One region of the Shewanella sp. M-Br genome, then DNA from elsewhere that is predicted to be linked to it. Evidence: predicted binding sites of a transcription regulator. Region 1 holds the regulator's gene; each other region holds the start of a gene.
The links. The regulator LexA, encoded in region 1, represses DNA repair genes until DNA is damaged. The targets are predictions, from matches to a motif close to TACTGTATNNNNATACAGTA.
Positions count from the first base shown of each region.

Region 1 (5,241 bases):
GAATCGTCCAAGCGATTTCAACTTTAGTGCTTTCGTGAAAGTGGGACGCGACAGCGCCTTTGGATTTTCTGTGGTTGATCATGGCGTAAATCATCACGCCAAAGACCACTAGGCCTATTGCGCAGCAGATATACAAGATGGTCATGTGCAAGTGATAAACCTTGCCACTGATCTCGGTCACGCCAGGGGTCATGTTGAACCGCATGTCCGCGGCGGTCAACGGTGGTGCGAAAAGCACCACGAGTAAACAATACAACAATTGCTTCACAAGACTTCTCCTCTGCCAATTGCGAATAGCAACTACAAAGAAGAGCAACACAGTAAGTCTCAACTCTATGCAAACTCTTCAGTTCCCAAAAAAGCTTTTTTGACTTCAACGTGCGTTGGCGGCTGTTACTTTTAATCAAGTATTGTTACTGCTGGTAATTAGCCACGCTGGCACATACTGCTGAAATAAATCTGTTCTCTATTTTTAGTGGCGCTTCGAGTTCGATAAATACTCGATTCATTGACCACGGAAGGTGATATATCATCACCGACTTAACCAACCATACTTGCTGTTTAAATATTGATCAAGATCACTTATTTATCTAATTATCTGAAAAATTGCCAAAAAAAAGCCTCACATTCATAGGTGAGGCGGCTTTCAAGGTAAAAAATTAAATGAATATTTAGTGTACAGCGCTAAAAAAAGATTGCTGACCGAAGAGATTGCCTTGCTCAATGCGTACGTCGGCATGTAAGTGACTGTTTACGTCTTCAAGCACTATGCCCATAGCTCGGGCACTTTTAGCCACGATTTGTAGGCGTCGATTATCCCGCGCATCCAATGATTGAGTCCAAGTAATGACTGCACTGGACGTACCACTTGTCAGGGCTTTCTCCATCGCCCACAGGGTTTCGACTTCATCTTTAGCATGTACCAGTAAGACTCTATCCATACGCACACCTGCGCTGGCGAGCATTTGCTTGTAGCCAATACTTGGAGGGTTGATGAGCACTAACCAACGGCCCTGTTGGCTTAACTGAGCGAGTTGTGCACTCAGATGAATTAATTCTTGGCGACCTTGAGTCTTGGTTGGCATACAGGCGATAGGCGCATGGTGCCAGTCATAGTCGGCATCACGGACTTCATCGAGCCACAAGCCCGGATGGCGGGGGGCATTGCCAAGTAGTTTATTCATAGCCAATCTCCATTACGGATCACACCGACGGCGAGTCCTTCAATTGTTAAACTTTGGAAGCCTAAATCCACTTTAATCGGGGAGTAATCTTCATTTTCGGCATGTAGATAGACCACATTACCTTTTTTTTCGAAACGTTTAACAGTGACATCGTCATCGACTCTAGCGACAACCACTTGACCATTTCTAGCTTGTTCTACTTTATGAACTGCCAGCAAATCACCTTCGAGAATGCCGATATTTTTCATGCTGTCGCCTTTTACTCGCAGTAAAAAATCGGCGGCGGGATGGAACATGCTTGGGTCGACTTGGTAGTACTGTTCAACATGTTCTTGGGCGAGGATAGGTTCACCCGCGGCCACTTGGCCGATGAGCGGTAAACCTGTTTCAGTCAAATCTTCGATTTCCGCAGGCAGACGAATGCCCCGAGATGTGCCTGGCATGATCTCAATGCAGCCCTTTTTTGCCAACGCTTTAAGGTGTTCTTCAGCCGCATTGGCGCTCTTAAAACCTAAACGGGTTGCGATTTCTGCCCGAGTGGGTGGCATGCCAGTATCGGCAATATTTCGTTTAATTAGCTCTAAAATTTCAGCTTGGCGTGGCGTCAAAGGTCTCATGGTGTTTCCTGTTTTTCTATACAGTTACTGTTAGTATATACAGTATTATTTGCAGCGCAAGTATTAACCACTTTTTAGCTATGTTGGAGAGAATTAGCGAATATTGCCCATAGTCTGGTATTCTATCGGGCTAGTAAACGCACTTAATTGCATAAGAATAATGCCTAAACACGACTCTCTTTGGTTGAAATCATTACGTTGGATCCAAAAACACTTAGTGCACACTATTGTGGTGCCTCAGGATCCCTTTGCCGATCTGAATCTGGATGCTTCCAGACCCCTTGTTTATGTGATGAAAACAGAATCCCTCAGTGACATCGCTGCTTTGAGCGAAATAACGGCTAAGTTAGGCTTACCAAGCCCTTATGAGCCTCTAGTGGCTAATGGTGTGACTGCGCCTCGGGTTGTCTGTCTTCAAGGACGTAAGCCACTGTTTGGCGAACGTGCTGGTAATGAGCCTTTCCTCGAATGCTTTATGCGTTTGTTAGCCGTGCATAAGGAACGTCCTGAATTGGATATTCAACTTGTGCCTGCGAGCTTGTATTGGGGTCGAACGCCAGGGAAAGAAGACGACACTATGAAGGCGGCCGTATTTGAGCGGGAAAACCCGACTTGGTTGCGCAAGTGCTTGATGATTCTGTTCTTAGGTCGACATAACTTCGTGCAGTTTTCGAATGCCGTATCCCTGCGTTACATGGCTGACGAACATGGCACCGACATGGGGATTGCCCATAAGTTAGCACGGGTTGCGCGCGTGCATTTCCGTCGTCAACGTAAAGTAATGACAGGGCCTGTGCTGCCAAACCGCCAAGCACTGTTTCATTCGTTGCTCAAATCTGAGTCGCTGCGCAAGGCGATTCAAGAAGAAGCGGCCAGTAAAAAGATTTCTGAGACCCAAGCGCGCGAGACGGCTATTGAGTATCTCGATGAAATCGCTGCCGATTACTCAGACAGTTTAGTGCGTATTGCCGAGCGTTTTTTAACTTGGCTGTGGAACAAGCTTTACAGCGGGATCAACATTAAAGGCGCCGAGCAAGTTCGCCAGCTGCACCACGATGGCCACGAAATTGTTTATGTGCCTTGCCATCGCAGCCACATGGATTACCTGCTGTTATCGTATATTTTGTATTATCAAGGCATGGTTCCGCCGCACATTGCTGCCGGCATTAACCTCAATTTCTGGCCCGCGGGACCTATGTTCCGTCGCGGTGGTGCCTTCTTTATCCGCCGTAGTTTTAATGGCAACAAGCTGTACACCGCAGTATTTCGTGAGTATTTAGATCAGCTGTTTGCTAAAGGTTATTCGGTGGAATACTTCTCCGAAGGTGGTCGTTCACGTACTGGCCGTCTGTTGGCGCCGAAAACTGGCATGATCGCCATGACGATGAACAGCGTACTGCGCGGTATTGAACGTCCTGTCACACTTGTGCCTGTGTATTTAGGCTATGACCATGTGATGGAAGTAGCGACTTACCATAAAGAGTTAAGCGGTAAGAAAAAGAAAAAAGAATCTGTGTGGCAGGTGTTCGGTGCCATTCGTAAATTAGGTAATTTCGGCCAAGGTTATGTGAATTTTGGCGAGCCTATTACCCTGCAAAATTTCTTAAATGAGCGTGCGCCAAACTGGCGTGCTGAGTTGGCCGATGATCCCGAGCAGAAACCAAGTTGGTTAACGCCAGCGGTAAACGTGCTGGCTAATCGGGTGATGACGCGTATCAATGATGCCGCAGCCGCGAGTTCTGTGACTTTGACTAGCTTAGTTTTACTGGCGACAGATCAAAACGCCTTAGAACGTAGTCTGCTGGAGCGTCAGCTTGATTTGTATCTGACCCTACTCAAAAAAGTGCCTTACACTTCTTATACATCTGTTGCCGAAGGTGATGGTAAGCATTTAGTGCAGCAAGGTTTAGAGTTGAACAAGTTTGTTGTTAGTGCCGATCCTTTAGGGGAAATAGTGTCTATCGAAGCGAGTCAGGCTGTGTCTATGACTTGCTATCGTAACAATATCATTCACTTATTTATTGTTCCTTCATTAATTGCGAGTTGTTTAACCCACAATGAACAGATCCCGCGCCAGCAAGTGGTTTCAATCGTTGCCGATTTTTATCCACTGCTGAAAGCCGAACTCTTCATGGGAATTAAAGACTTACCAGCCTATGTTGAGCAAGTGCTGGATTTCCTGATTGGGCAAGGTTTAGTGGTTGAGACAGATACTTTAGCTGTCGTGCCTGAGCACTCAAGCCAATTATTGTTGTTAGCCAGTTCAGTGAGTGAAACTTTGCAACGCTATGCTATTATTTTCAATCTGTTAGCGAACAGACCTAAGATGGAGCGCTCAGAACTTGAGTCTGAGAGCCATTTACTCGCCCAGCGTTTAGGGGCTTTACATGGCATTACCGCGCCTGAGTTCTACGATAAAAAACTCTACGGTACTTTGAGCGTGAAGCTCAAAGAATTGGGATATCTGGCGGATAGTGAAGATAAGTCCAATATCAATCGCATACGAGATCAGGCCAATAGCTTATTACGTCCGTCAGTGAGACAAACGATAGTGGCGAGTGTCACCGCGGAGCACACAGTTTAATGGCAAATCATATGAATGCGGCTAAGCATAAGCCCGCAGGTAAGTCCTTGCTCGGTGGTGCCATGATTATTGCTGGCACGACCGTAGGTGCTGGGATGTTTTCTCTGCCCGTGGTCGGTGCAGGTATGTGGTTTGGCTATTCGATTCTAATGTTATTAGGCATTTGGTTTTGCATGTTGATGTCGGGTTTATTGCTGCTCGAAACCAATTTACATTTCGAACCCGGTGCTAGCTTCGATACCTTAAGCAAGCAAACTCTTGGGCAGTTTTGGCGGATAGTGAACGGCGTTTCTATCGCTTTCGTGTTGTATATTTTGACCTATGCCTATATCAGCGGCGGTGGTTCGATTGTGAATCACAGCTTGCAGGGCATGGGAATTGAGTTACCGCAAAGCGTGGCAGGACTGGTGTTTGCCATAGTATTGGCGAGCATAGTATTGATCAGTACTAAAGCCGTGGATCGGATTACCACGATTATGCTCGGCGGTATGATCATTACCTTCTTCCTCGCGATCGGCAATTTATTGATCGAAATTGATGTGACTAAGTTGCTCGAACCCGATGGTAATAACAGCTTTTCACCTTATCTGTGGGCGGCGCTGCCCTTTGGTCTCGCTAGCTTTGGTTACCATGGTAACGTCCCCAGCTTAGTGAAGTATTACGGCAAAGATTCTTCCACCATTATCAAGGCGATTTTCGTCGGCACCTTTATCGCGCTGGTGATTTATGCCTGTTGGTTAGTGGCGACTATGGGTAATATTCCCCGCAGCCAGTTTATCGACATTATTGCTCAAGGTGGCAATATGGGAGTGTTGGTGGGCGCTTTGTCTGAGGTGATGGCGAGTAGCTGGTTAAA
Region 1 covers NZ_BJBV01000004.1:175,458-180,698, forward strand. Annotated here, with positions in the region: gene coxB (cytochrome c oxidase subunit II) at 1-268, opposite strand, end outside; gene AAA952_RS04710 (cell division inhibitor SulA) at 672-1,184, opposite strand; gene lexA (transcriptional repressor LexA) at 1,181-1,801, opposite strand; gene plsB (glycerol-3-phosphate 1-O-acyltransferase PlsB) at 1,962-4,385, shown strand; gene mtr (tryptophan permease) at 4,385-5,241, shown strand, end outside.

Region 2 (5,241 bases), on a different contig from region 1:
ATAAAAGTGTGGGATCGTTGCCTGGCACTAATGAACTACTGTCCACAACTTGATGACCATTGCTGCGGAAAAATTCGAGGAAAGCGCTTCTGAGCTCTGCTGTAGTTTGATACATGAAATCATCCTGAATTGGGTAAGCATTACCAGCTACGCCTTAGGCTAGCCGTATTTCTATTTGCCCAGCATTATAAGCAGACTAAGGAAGGACGACCAGTCTTGATTGGTGATATACACATCAGGAATTTAATATTTTAGCGTGAATCGCCCACACCAGAGTCACTAGAAGCAAAACGACAGGATAAAGCACAAATAAAGACGGCGTAAGTTTATCGCGGCACGGACAATATTTAAGCAAGTGAGTCTAATGTGAAGTACGAAATGGACAATACCCATTGATGATATTTAGATGAGCTTTTACAGTCTTAGCTCCAAATTTAATAATCTTCATCGAGATCATTGGGATCTGAATCTAGTGCGTAAGTGATTTGATCGTAGCTAAAGCCTTGGCCCATTAAAAAACGCACTCGTTTGGCCTTTTCCTTTGCGATGAGATCCCGAGCTTTAGAGCCCTTCACTTCTGTCACACGGGGAATGCCGTATTTTTTGGTGGCTTTATCTTTTGCTAGCTCAAACCAGTCACAATCACAATTAACCAAAGCGGCTTCAATACAGTCTTTAGATAAGCCTTTCTGTGCGATTGCTTGGCGGATGCGTATTGCACCGTGGCCTCGACTGATGTGGCTTCGCACCAACAGTTCGGCATAACGAGCATCATTAATAAAACCGGAGGATTCGCAAGCATCGAGTACAGGTTCGATATCGTTAAGTTCGAAACCTTTTTCGAGCAATTTATCGCGGATTTGTAAACGGGAATAATCGCGGCGCGCTAACAGCGCGACCGCAATTTGATGGGCTGACTGACTCAGAATACTTCGCCTGTCTCTAAATCAATATTGTCCTCAGTACTATCATCAGCTTTGGCAGCCAAGGCACTCGGATTACTCAAAAGCAACTCACGTAGCGTCTTGTCAATTTCAGCCGCAATAGCTGGGTTTTCAGTCAGATATTTGCCAGCATTAGCACGACCTTGGCCGATTTTATCACCTTTATAGCTGTACCAAGCACCCGCTTTTTCAATCAACTTATGGGCTACGCCTAAGTCAACTAACTCACCAGTACGGTTAATACCTTGGCCATAAAGGATTTGGAACTCAGCCTGCTTAAACGGCGCTGCAACCTTGTTTTTCACCACTTTAACGCGAGTTTCGTTACCGACCACTTCATCGCCGTCTTTAATGGCACCAGTGCGGCGAATGTCTAAACGAACAGAAGCATAAAACTTCAGCGCATTACCACCGGTTGTAGTTTCTGGGTTACCGAACATCACACCAATCTTCATCCGAATTTGGTTGATGAAGATAAGTAAGGTGTTAGATTGCTTTAAGTTACCCGCAAGTTTACGCATAGCTTGGCTCATCATACGCGCCGCTAGGCCCATGTGAGAATCACCAATTTCGCCTTCGATTTCAGCTTTAGGCGTTAATGCCGCCACTGAGTCGACTACGATAACGTCAACAGCACCTGAGCGAGTTAAAGCATCACAAATCTCAAGCGCTTGCTCGCCGGTATCCGGTTGCGAACACAGCAGGTTATCAATATCTACGCCCAATTTTTTAGCATAAATAGGGTCTAGTGCATGCTCTGCATCGATAAAGGCACAGGTTTTGCCTTCACGTTGCGCTGCCGCAATCACTTCTAAAGTCAGTGTTGTTTTACCTGATGATTCAGGACCATAGATCTCAACGATACGACCCATTGGCAAACCGCCAGCACCTAAAGCAACGTCCAGAGACAGAGAACCGGTAGAAATGGTCTCAACATCCATAGAGCGATCTTCGCCCAGCTTCATGATGGAGCCTTTACCAAATTGTTTCTCAATTTGGATCAATACCGCAGCAAGTGCTTTCTCTTTATTTGGATCGACCTTCATTCCTGTTCCCTCATCAAGACAAGCATTAAGCTGTCAAAAGTGATATTCAATTTACAAACGGGTAATTCAAAAAGCCGTGCTTTTCGTCTTAATTCTGCTGACTAGTATACTGTACAATCATACAGTATCAAGACCTGTGACTGAATTATTTTTAGCTCATGGGATTTTTAATATGGCCAAGGTTTTAGCGAATATCAAATCCGATATCGCATCCCTTTGACGAATATCCGTCATCAAGGGCTCAATTTTCGGTAAATTATTGCTAAGATTGGCGCAGCAAATTTTGCGTGGTCTTTTTGGCTGAAAATTGTATAGCAGTCTTCTGCTTCTCTAGCGCTTAATCCCCTGTAACCACACAAACTGTATCGCCTTTAGGCAGTCACAACGGACGATAACGATTTAATGAATGTAATTGATACCGATGATTTAGAAAAACATACTCCTATGATGCGTCAGTACTTGACCATGAAAGCAGAACATCATGACATGTTGCTGTTTTATCGCATGGGTGACTTCTACGAGTTGTTTTATGATGATGCTAAACGTGCTTCTGAGCTGTTAGGCATTTCACTTACGGCGCGCGGTAAAAGTGGTGGCGATCCTATTCCGATGGCAGGACTGCCTTACCATGCTGTGGAAGGCTATCTAGCGAAATTAGTTCAAATTGGTCAATCCGTTGCAATATGCGAACAAATTGGCGATCCCGCAACCTCTAAAGGGCCAGTTGAGCGTAAAGTGGTGCGTATCGTCACGCCAGGCACCTTAACCGATGAAGCCCTGCTACAGGAACGCCAAGACAATCTGTTGGCCGCAGTTTATCAAGGTAAAGTCGGTTTTGGTTATGCCACTCTAGATGTTTCATCTGGACGTTTTGTGATTGCCGAACTCGAGACGCGAGAGTCATTAGAAGCAGAATTACAACGCACTAATCCTGTTGAAGTTCTCTACAGTGAAGACTTTGGTGAACTTGCTCTGCTAAACGGTTTTAAAGGCAAACGCCGTCGCCCTGAATGGGAATTTGATTACGATACTAGCATTAAGTTACTGCTAGCCCAGTTTGGCACGAAAGACTTGCATGGTTTTGGTATTGCAGATGCGCGTTTATCACTGCAGGCTGCGGGGTGTTTGATGCAATATGTCAAAGACACTCAGCGCACTGCCCTGCCCCACATCAATGCCATTACCCGCTTTAATCAAACCGATAGCATAGTGCTCGATGCGGCAACTCGCCGTAATTTAGAACTCACTCAAAACCTTGCCGGAGGCCGCGATAATACCTTAGCCGCAGTATTGGATAACACGGCAACGCCTATGGGCAGCCGTATGTTGCAACGCTGGATCCATCAGCCTCTGCGAGATCCTAAGCAAATCAAGGCGCGCCAACAGGCGGTGACTGAACTCCTCGATACCGCTGCCCACGAAGATTTGCATGAGCAGTTAAAGGCACTTGGCGATATCGAACGTATCATGGCAAGACTCGCGCTGCGTACCGCTCGCCCAAGAGACTTTGCCCGTTTACGTCAAGCTCTGGGCTTATTGCCTGAATTACAACAGAGTTTAAACACACTGAGCGCGCCGCACACGACTCAATTACGGCAACACTTAGGTGAGTTCCCCGCTGAGCAAGCCCTGCTTGAGCGCGCGATAGTCGATAATCCACCTATGCTTATCCGCGATGGCGGGGTGATCCGTGAAGGCTACAACAGCGAACTGGATGAATGGCGCGGTCTGAGCGAAGGAGCGAGTGATTACTTAGTACAACTTGAAGCCAGAGAAAAAGAACGTACTGGCATCAATACACTTAAAGTCGGCTATAACCGCGTACACGGCTATTACATCGAAGTGAGCCGTCTGCAATCCTCACAAGTACCGCTCAATTATCAACGCCGCCAAACACTTAAGAATATGGAGCGTTATATCACGCCTGAACTTAAGGAATACGAAGAAAAAGTCCTCTCGAGCCAAGGTAAAGCCCTGGCACTCGAAAAGCAGTTATGGGAACAGTTATTCGATCTTATTCTGCCGAAATTACATGAATTACAGGCTTTTGCTAGAGCTGCGGCTGAGCTTGATGTACTGAGTAACTTTGCCGAGCGTGCCGAAACCTTGGGCTACACTTGTCCAGAGCTGAGCCAAGATATCGGCGTACAGATAGAGGCTGGTCGCCATCCAGTGGTGGAGCGTGTTAGCCAAACGCCGTTTATCGCTAACCCAGTAATCTTACATAATCAAAGACGTATGTTGATTGTGACTGGACCTAACATGGGCGGTAAATCAACCTATATGCGCCAAGTCGCCTTGATTACACTGATGGCCCATATTGGTTGTTTTGTTCCAGCAGATCGCGCCCTGATTGGCCCGATTGATCGCATCTTTACCCGTATTGGCGCATCAGACGATCTGGCCTCTGGCCGCTCAACCTTTATGGTAGAAATGACTGAAACTGCCAACATCCTGCACAATGCCACTGCCAGTAGTTTAGTGTTAATGGATGAAATCGGCCGTGGAACATCCACCTATGATGGTTTATCACTAGCTTGGTCGGCGGCGGAATATTTAGTCCAGCAAGTAGGGGCTATGACCCTATTCGCCACCCATTATTTTGAGCTAACTCAATTACCTGACTTAATGGCAGGTGTTTACAATGTGCACCTTGATGCCATAGAGCACGATGATACCATCGCCTTTATGCATGCAGTACAAGAAGGCGCCGCCAGTAAAAGCTACGGCTTACAAGTTGCGGCGCTTGCCGGCGTGCCAAACAAAGTGATTAAAGCAGCGAAACATAAATTGCAGCAATTGGAGAGTCGCGATCATCAACCAGAAGGAACGAGGACGCCCATTCAAAGCTTACTCGCTTTACCTGAACCGGTTGAAAATCCAGCTTTGACTAAATTAAGTAGCATTAATCCCGATAACTTAACGCCAAAACAAGCGCTTGATTTGCTCTATGAACTGAAACGCTTGAGCTAAACATCAGGTGATCTAAATAAAAGCCTAAAAATAACAACGCCCACTCTATAGTGGGCGTTTTACTTTATGACGTGATCTCACACTAAGTACATTTTCTGGATAGCTTCTCTGAAAGGCACCAGAAGACAGATTTTAGTTTCTAAATAGAGCTTCAACAGATAAACCTTGAGAACCCAATAAATCACGTAAGCGTTTTAATGCTTCCACTTGGATTTGACGAACACGTTCACGGGTTAAACCAATCTCAGCCCCCACATCTTCAAGCGTAGAAGGTTCAT
Region 2 covers NZ_BJBV01000024.1:13,648-18,888, forward strand. Annotated here, with positions in the region: gene alaS (alanine--tRNA ligase) at 1-115, opposite strand, end outside; gene AAA952_RS18130 (regulatory protein RecX) at 435-905, opposite strand; gene recA (recombinase RecA) at 923-1,990, opposite strand; gene mutS (DNA mismatch repair protein MutS) at 2,393-4,963, shown strand; gene rpoS (RNA polymerase sigma factor RpoS) at 5,096-5,241, opposite strand, start outside.
Region 2: the regulator LexA is predicted to act here: its motif matches at 2,098-2,117, upstream of recA (recombinase RecA).

Region 3 (5,241 bases), on a different contig from region 1:
ATCAAGTGCAACCAGCATTAACAGGTAGGCTCTAATTTCTAAAGTGCCGGGGCGCGGGACATGTATAGGTATTTGAATCAGTTTGTCCAAATAGTCAGTTTGATGCCGTTGAGATGAACCCTTGTGGTATTCACTGACTGCCAGACGAATCATGTCTTCATCGGCTGCTATTACAAATGCTGTGTTGGGCAGAAACAAGAAAAGGCGTATGGCTTCTAGCGTTGAAATCGCGTTGTAAGGCGAGCAACGGTCTAAATTATCAACGTAGACAATTAATGGCTTACCAAACTCGGCAAGAAGATCTGAGTATGCTTGTCTGAACTCCTTGATTTCTTTAGGTGGAGAGAAATCCTTTTTCTTGCTCAGAAGGTCTTTATTTCTGTTAGCAATCTCTTTAGCACCTTCGACTCCATCCTTAACATCATCGAAATCATACTCACCGTCTTCTCCGCCACTGAACATTCCGAAAAGCTTTTGGAACCCGCCAAATGTGGGGACACCTGCTGTGAGACTGCCTGCATCCATCAGAAGCCCCATAAGTCTGATCTTGTTAACACGGCCAGCAAAGTCTTTGGCCTTCGCGCTTAAGCTTTTGTCTGATTCGGCTCGTTTGACGAGTGTTGCAGCGATTGTCTCCAATAATGCAGCTTTGGCATCGTCGTAACCTTGGAACATCCATGCATCGAAACTTACTTGGATATAATCTTCCTTGTCGTTTGCAAGTGCAGACTTTGTTAGTTCTAAAACTGTTGACTTCCCTGCTCCCCAATCACCAAACACACCAACACTAATTGGCATAAGATTTTTTTCAGTAATTAGATCTTTGATGGATTCGGCAGTTTCATTGAAATTCAGAAAATCAATATTTGATTCTTTATCAGACCACATCTTTATATCCCTATTTAGCGTCACTTAGCGACTCTCAATCGCCACTATTTATGTCGTCACTTTGTGGCATTACTAAAATTTGGTCAACTAAGTCGGTCACACATTTTGCAAGGAGTTCTGCAATAGCAAGCTTTTGGGCAACAGTGAGTTACATTGGGAAGTGTTCATTTTCATATGATTCAACTAATGAAATCCATTTTTCAAGCTCGGAACCTTCAGCGGTATTAGGTATTGCATCAAACAATCCTTCAATTTTCTTTAAAGCTGCACGATACTCATCATCAGAACTCAGAGGTATCTCTTCGCAATAAGTAATAATCTCATTCCCAACAGAAGGAGAATTAACCCTTACCGCGAAGTCATCAGATAGTGGTGCGGTAGCGTCACATTTTGAGAGCAATATATTGATTTTAGTGTTCTTCATTATCAATTCCTCTATTCGAATCGTCATAGTTACAGTAGCCACTCTGTAGTATGACTAAAAATTGGGTCTAAGATATACTGACACGCTTTGAGGCATTAACGTGTTAATCCATCTACTGTCAGATATCAACATTTTATCTCTGGCAGACAATGCCACTTGGTCGTGTATTGCGGTGTGAGTAGGTCGCGGCGCATGGCCCATTTTTGCTCGATACCTTGGGCGGCAATGAATAAGGTGTCTGTGCCATAACGTCGATTGATGCAATCAAGAGTCTTCATTAACGCTGGTTTAGCTTTTGAAACATTGAATAAATCTAACTGGCCATGCTGGGTGCTAACTAAATCAATCAGACCTACACCGACTTTATAATAACGTACGCCTGCACGGAAAAGTTGAGATGCTGCTTGTGTCATACCTTGAGTGAGTTCAATACTGCAATCGGTGGCACAAGCAAAGTGCACTAAGGTCTTAAAGCCTGTTGGGCGTTCATCGTAGGGGGAATTGCTGGCAAACAACAACATCGTTTTACAACTTGAACCTTGCTTACGCGCTTTCGCTGCGGCAATCGCCACATGTTTACTTAAGGCTTGCAGTAAATCCTCATACTCAGTAATACGCTCACCCACACTACGAGTTGAGAATATTTGCTTCTTATCCGCCCTCGCCTCGTCCCACACTTTGCACGCTTGCCCATTGAGTTCACGCACAGTGCGTTCTATTTCAATACTAAATTGCTTTCGCGCTAAGCCTGCAGGGATTTTTGCTAAGTCATAGGCGGTTTTTACGTTCATCAATTCAAGTTTTTTGCTTATCCTGCGCCCAATACCCCAGACGTCATTCACATTCATTGATTGTAAAATTGAAATCCGGTCTTGCTCATTATCGATAACACACACCCCCTGATAGCCAGGTAACTTCTTTGCCGCGTGATTGGCCGCTTTAGCCAGTGTGAGTGTTGAGCCGATACCGACACAAACCGGTAAACGTGTCTCTTTCCAAACCGCTTTTCGAATCAACTGGCCTTGGGCTTGTAAGCACTTAATTGCGGGGTAACAATTTTTAAAGGAGAGAAAGCTTTCATCAATGGAATAGACATGCTGCTCTGGTGCAAATCGGCCAATGATATTCATCATCTTTGCGGATAAATCGGCATAGAGCTCATAGTTACTTGAACAAACAATGACACCAAGTTTTGTACACAGGTCTTTGACTTGAAAGTATGGCGCAAACTTAGGCACACCCCGTTCTTTCGCTTGCTTGTTTGCCGCTACGATGCAGCCATCATTGTTGCTCAACACAATCATTGGCTTACCACGCCAATCAGGTCTAAATACCTGCTCGGCACTGCAATAGAAACTGTTGGCGTCTACCAAGGCAAACATCAGATGTCAGCTAATAATGGACTTTGGCGATGACAACGAATAGAACGAATAACAACACCTTCAATCGTAAAGTTATCGTAATCGTGAATAGGCTGAGGTTGGTGCTGTTCATTCGACGACAGTAGCATGCGATGAGTTTTATCGAGGATTTTACATACAAATTCACCGTTGAAATTGGCAACAATCACATCACCATGACGCGCGGTTTCTTGGCGGTCAACAATCAAAATATCGCCATAAAAAATGCCCACTCCCTGCATTGAGTCACCTTTTGCGACACCAATAAAAGTCGCGCTGGGATGCACAACTAACAGCTCATCAAGGCTGAGACCCAACTGACTATATTCAGCTGCAGGGCTTTCGAAGCCAGTGATACCGGCACTGGCATAGATAGGGATAATACGCATAGTTAACACCACTGTTTTTATATACAGTAATTATAGGCGTTGTTAGGTAACTGGCAAGAATTATTGTGATGTTTCGATGTAACACCATTGGTTCTTTTCTTTATCAAACCCCACGTCAAAATTCACCGCGGTGGTGTCACCCATCTGGTCTCTCTTTGCAACGATATCTTTTAGTTCAGATAAATCATCAACACAGGGGACTCAAGCGCGGCGATGATCATAATTTTTACCCGAATAAACATCATTACCTCACCAAAAGGCGCGACGGACGACACGACTGCAGCAATGGTAAAAAGGCGTGTCCTCAAGACTGATCTGAGTTCTCCTTGAGGGCGGCTTAGCGAGTCTTCCACATCAACAATTTTATTGGCAGTAAGTGATGATTTCAAAGTCAAAGGCTTCCCAGTTTGAAACATTTAGAGCGAATTATTAGAAACATCTAATAAAACAACAATATGAGCAGTCTGCAGTGTGAGCAACTTCAAATACTTACCATGTTATTTATCCAAGAGCATTTTTAACCTGCAATAGACGTCATCGAATGACGCTTGGATAGCGAATACTGGCTCTTCGATACGCTGAGCCATGCCTTGATAGAGTTGTGCTCGGGAATAAAGCGTAAAAATACTTCTAGAACTCCATAGCGATAACCAGAGTGAGAGCCTGTCATGATGACTCCAAAGTTTCTGTTAGATAATATTTCAACAATTCGTGTGAATGATAATACTCAATTTAAAATACAACGCCCATATTACACATTTACACAATATTCTGTGATTGAAGATATTTTGAATAAATGCCCAAATGGTGAAATTAATCGTGGAATAGTCACAGATTTTTTTAAACGTGGAGAGCATGTTCATGGTTTTTTTGCGGCAATGATTTGGGGAGGGATCTCAACCGGAGGACCTACTGGAAATAATTTGTCTCTGTTGTTATCTGTCGAGCCTGAAATGTTGCAGAAACACATAGCGGTAGTGGGTGAGTATGTTAAACACAACAAGTTTTCAGGCGCTTATCATTATATGAACGGTGCTGGTAAGCTCAAAGGATTGGGCGACTCATTTTTTACTAAATTGTTTTTCTTCCTGGGTAATGCCAATGAGCAAGAAATTATTCCTCCAATTTTCGATAAATGGACAAAGTTAGCCTATGCAGCGCTCTTGGCTGATAGTGAAGACGATAAGATATTTCATCGATATATATCATCAGTAAAAGGAGTAGATGTCAGATTCCGTACAGCTTATCAAGGAGATGCATACAATGATTATGTTGTTAAGATGAACTGTTGGGCCAAGAATTGTGGAGTTAGTGTCAGCGATTTGGAACAATTTATTTTTGGTTGCAACAGAAAACAAGATCCTTCGGCGTCGAATCCAAGAATGATTTTTGAGAAGAAGGTCAATGAATTTATGCTTACGGCTGTGAGTTAGTCGATAGCTAAAAATTGAATCTTTGTAGGTTTAGATTGATGACTATTTGAAAGATGGAGATAGAGTTATGAAAGAATATATCGTTACTGGTACCTGTGACGGCCGTCGCGCCATGGTTCGGATTTTTGCCTATAGTGCTGGACAAGCTACCCGCCTCGCCCGTGAAGAACATGGTTTTTCGTCTACTGCAAGCACTAAATTGGCTTGATATTATTGTAACTCTTAATTGGATCAATTTAGACTTTGAGTTACTGTCACTGATTTTTCAGAAGAATCCCGAAATGGTAGAAACTGGTCGATGATAAGGAGGCTGAATTATTCAGCCTCCTTTGTTTGCCGTTATTCCCCGAAAGCAAGATGGGCATGAATGGCTGCGCCTGATGCCACAGAGTTGAATGGATCAGCGATGGTTATTTCTGTGCTGGGGAACCAATCTTTTATTGCTGTTTGTACTGCAGGAGATAAACCCATACCTCCAGTGATATAAATTAATTCAGGCGATGAATTCGCTGTAGTTATTGAATCATCTATTAAATGCTTTAGCTCATTCAACCAAGTAGTCATGGATTTGCTCATATCGATAGACTTGAGGGGAACTGCAGTGTTTTCATCGATGTAATCAAGTGATAGATTAAAACGATTGCAGTCGCTTAGGTTAATTTTAGCTTTCTCTACATCACTCATAAATCTGTGTACTAATTTACTTT
Region 3 covers NZ_BJBV01000005.1:40,992-46,232, forward strand. Annotated here, with positions in the region: gene AAA952_RS05240 (KAP family P-loop NTPase fold protein) at 1-888, opposite strand, end outside; gene AAA952_RS05245 (transcriptional regulator) at 1,037-1,312, opposite strand; gene AAA952_RS05250 (Y-family DNA polymerase) at 1,438-2,694, opposite strand; gene AAA952_RS05255 (LexA family protein) at 2,694-3,101, opposite strand; gene AAA952_RS05260 (hypothetical protein) at 3,272-3,490, opposite strand; gene AAA952_RS05265 (hypothetical protein) at 3,619-3,771, opposite strand; gene AAA952_RS05270 (8-oxoguanine DNA glycosylase OGG fold protein) at 3,770-4,534, shown strand; gene AAA952_RS05275 (hypothetical protein) at 4,602-4,742, shown strand; gene AAA952_RS05280 (Hsp70 family protein) at 4,874-5,241, opposite strand, start outside.
Region 3: the regulator LexA is predicted to act here: its motif matches at 3,111-3,130, upstream of AAA952_RS05255 (LexA family protein).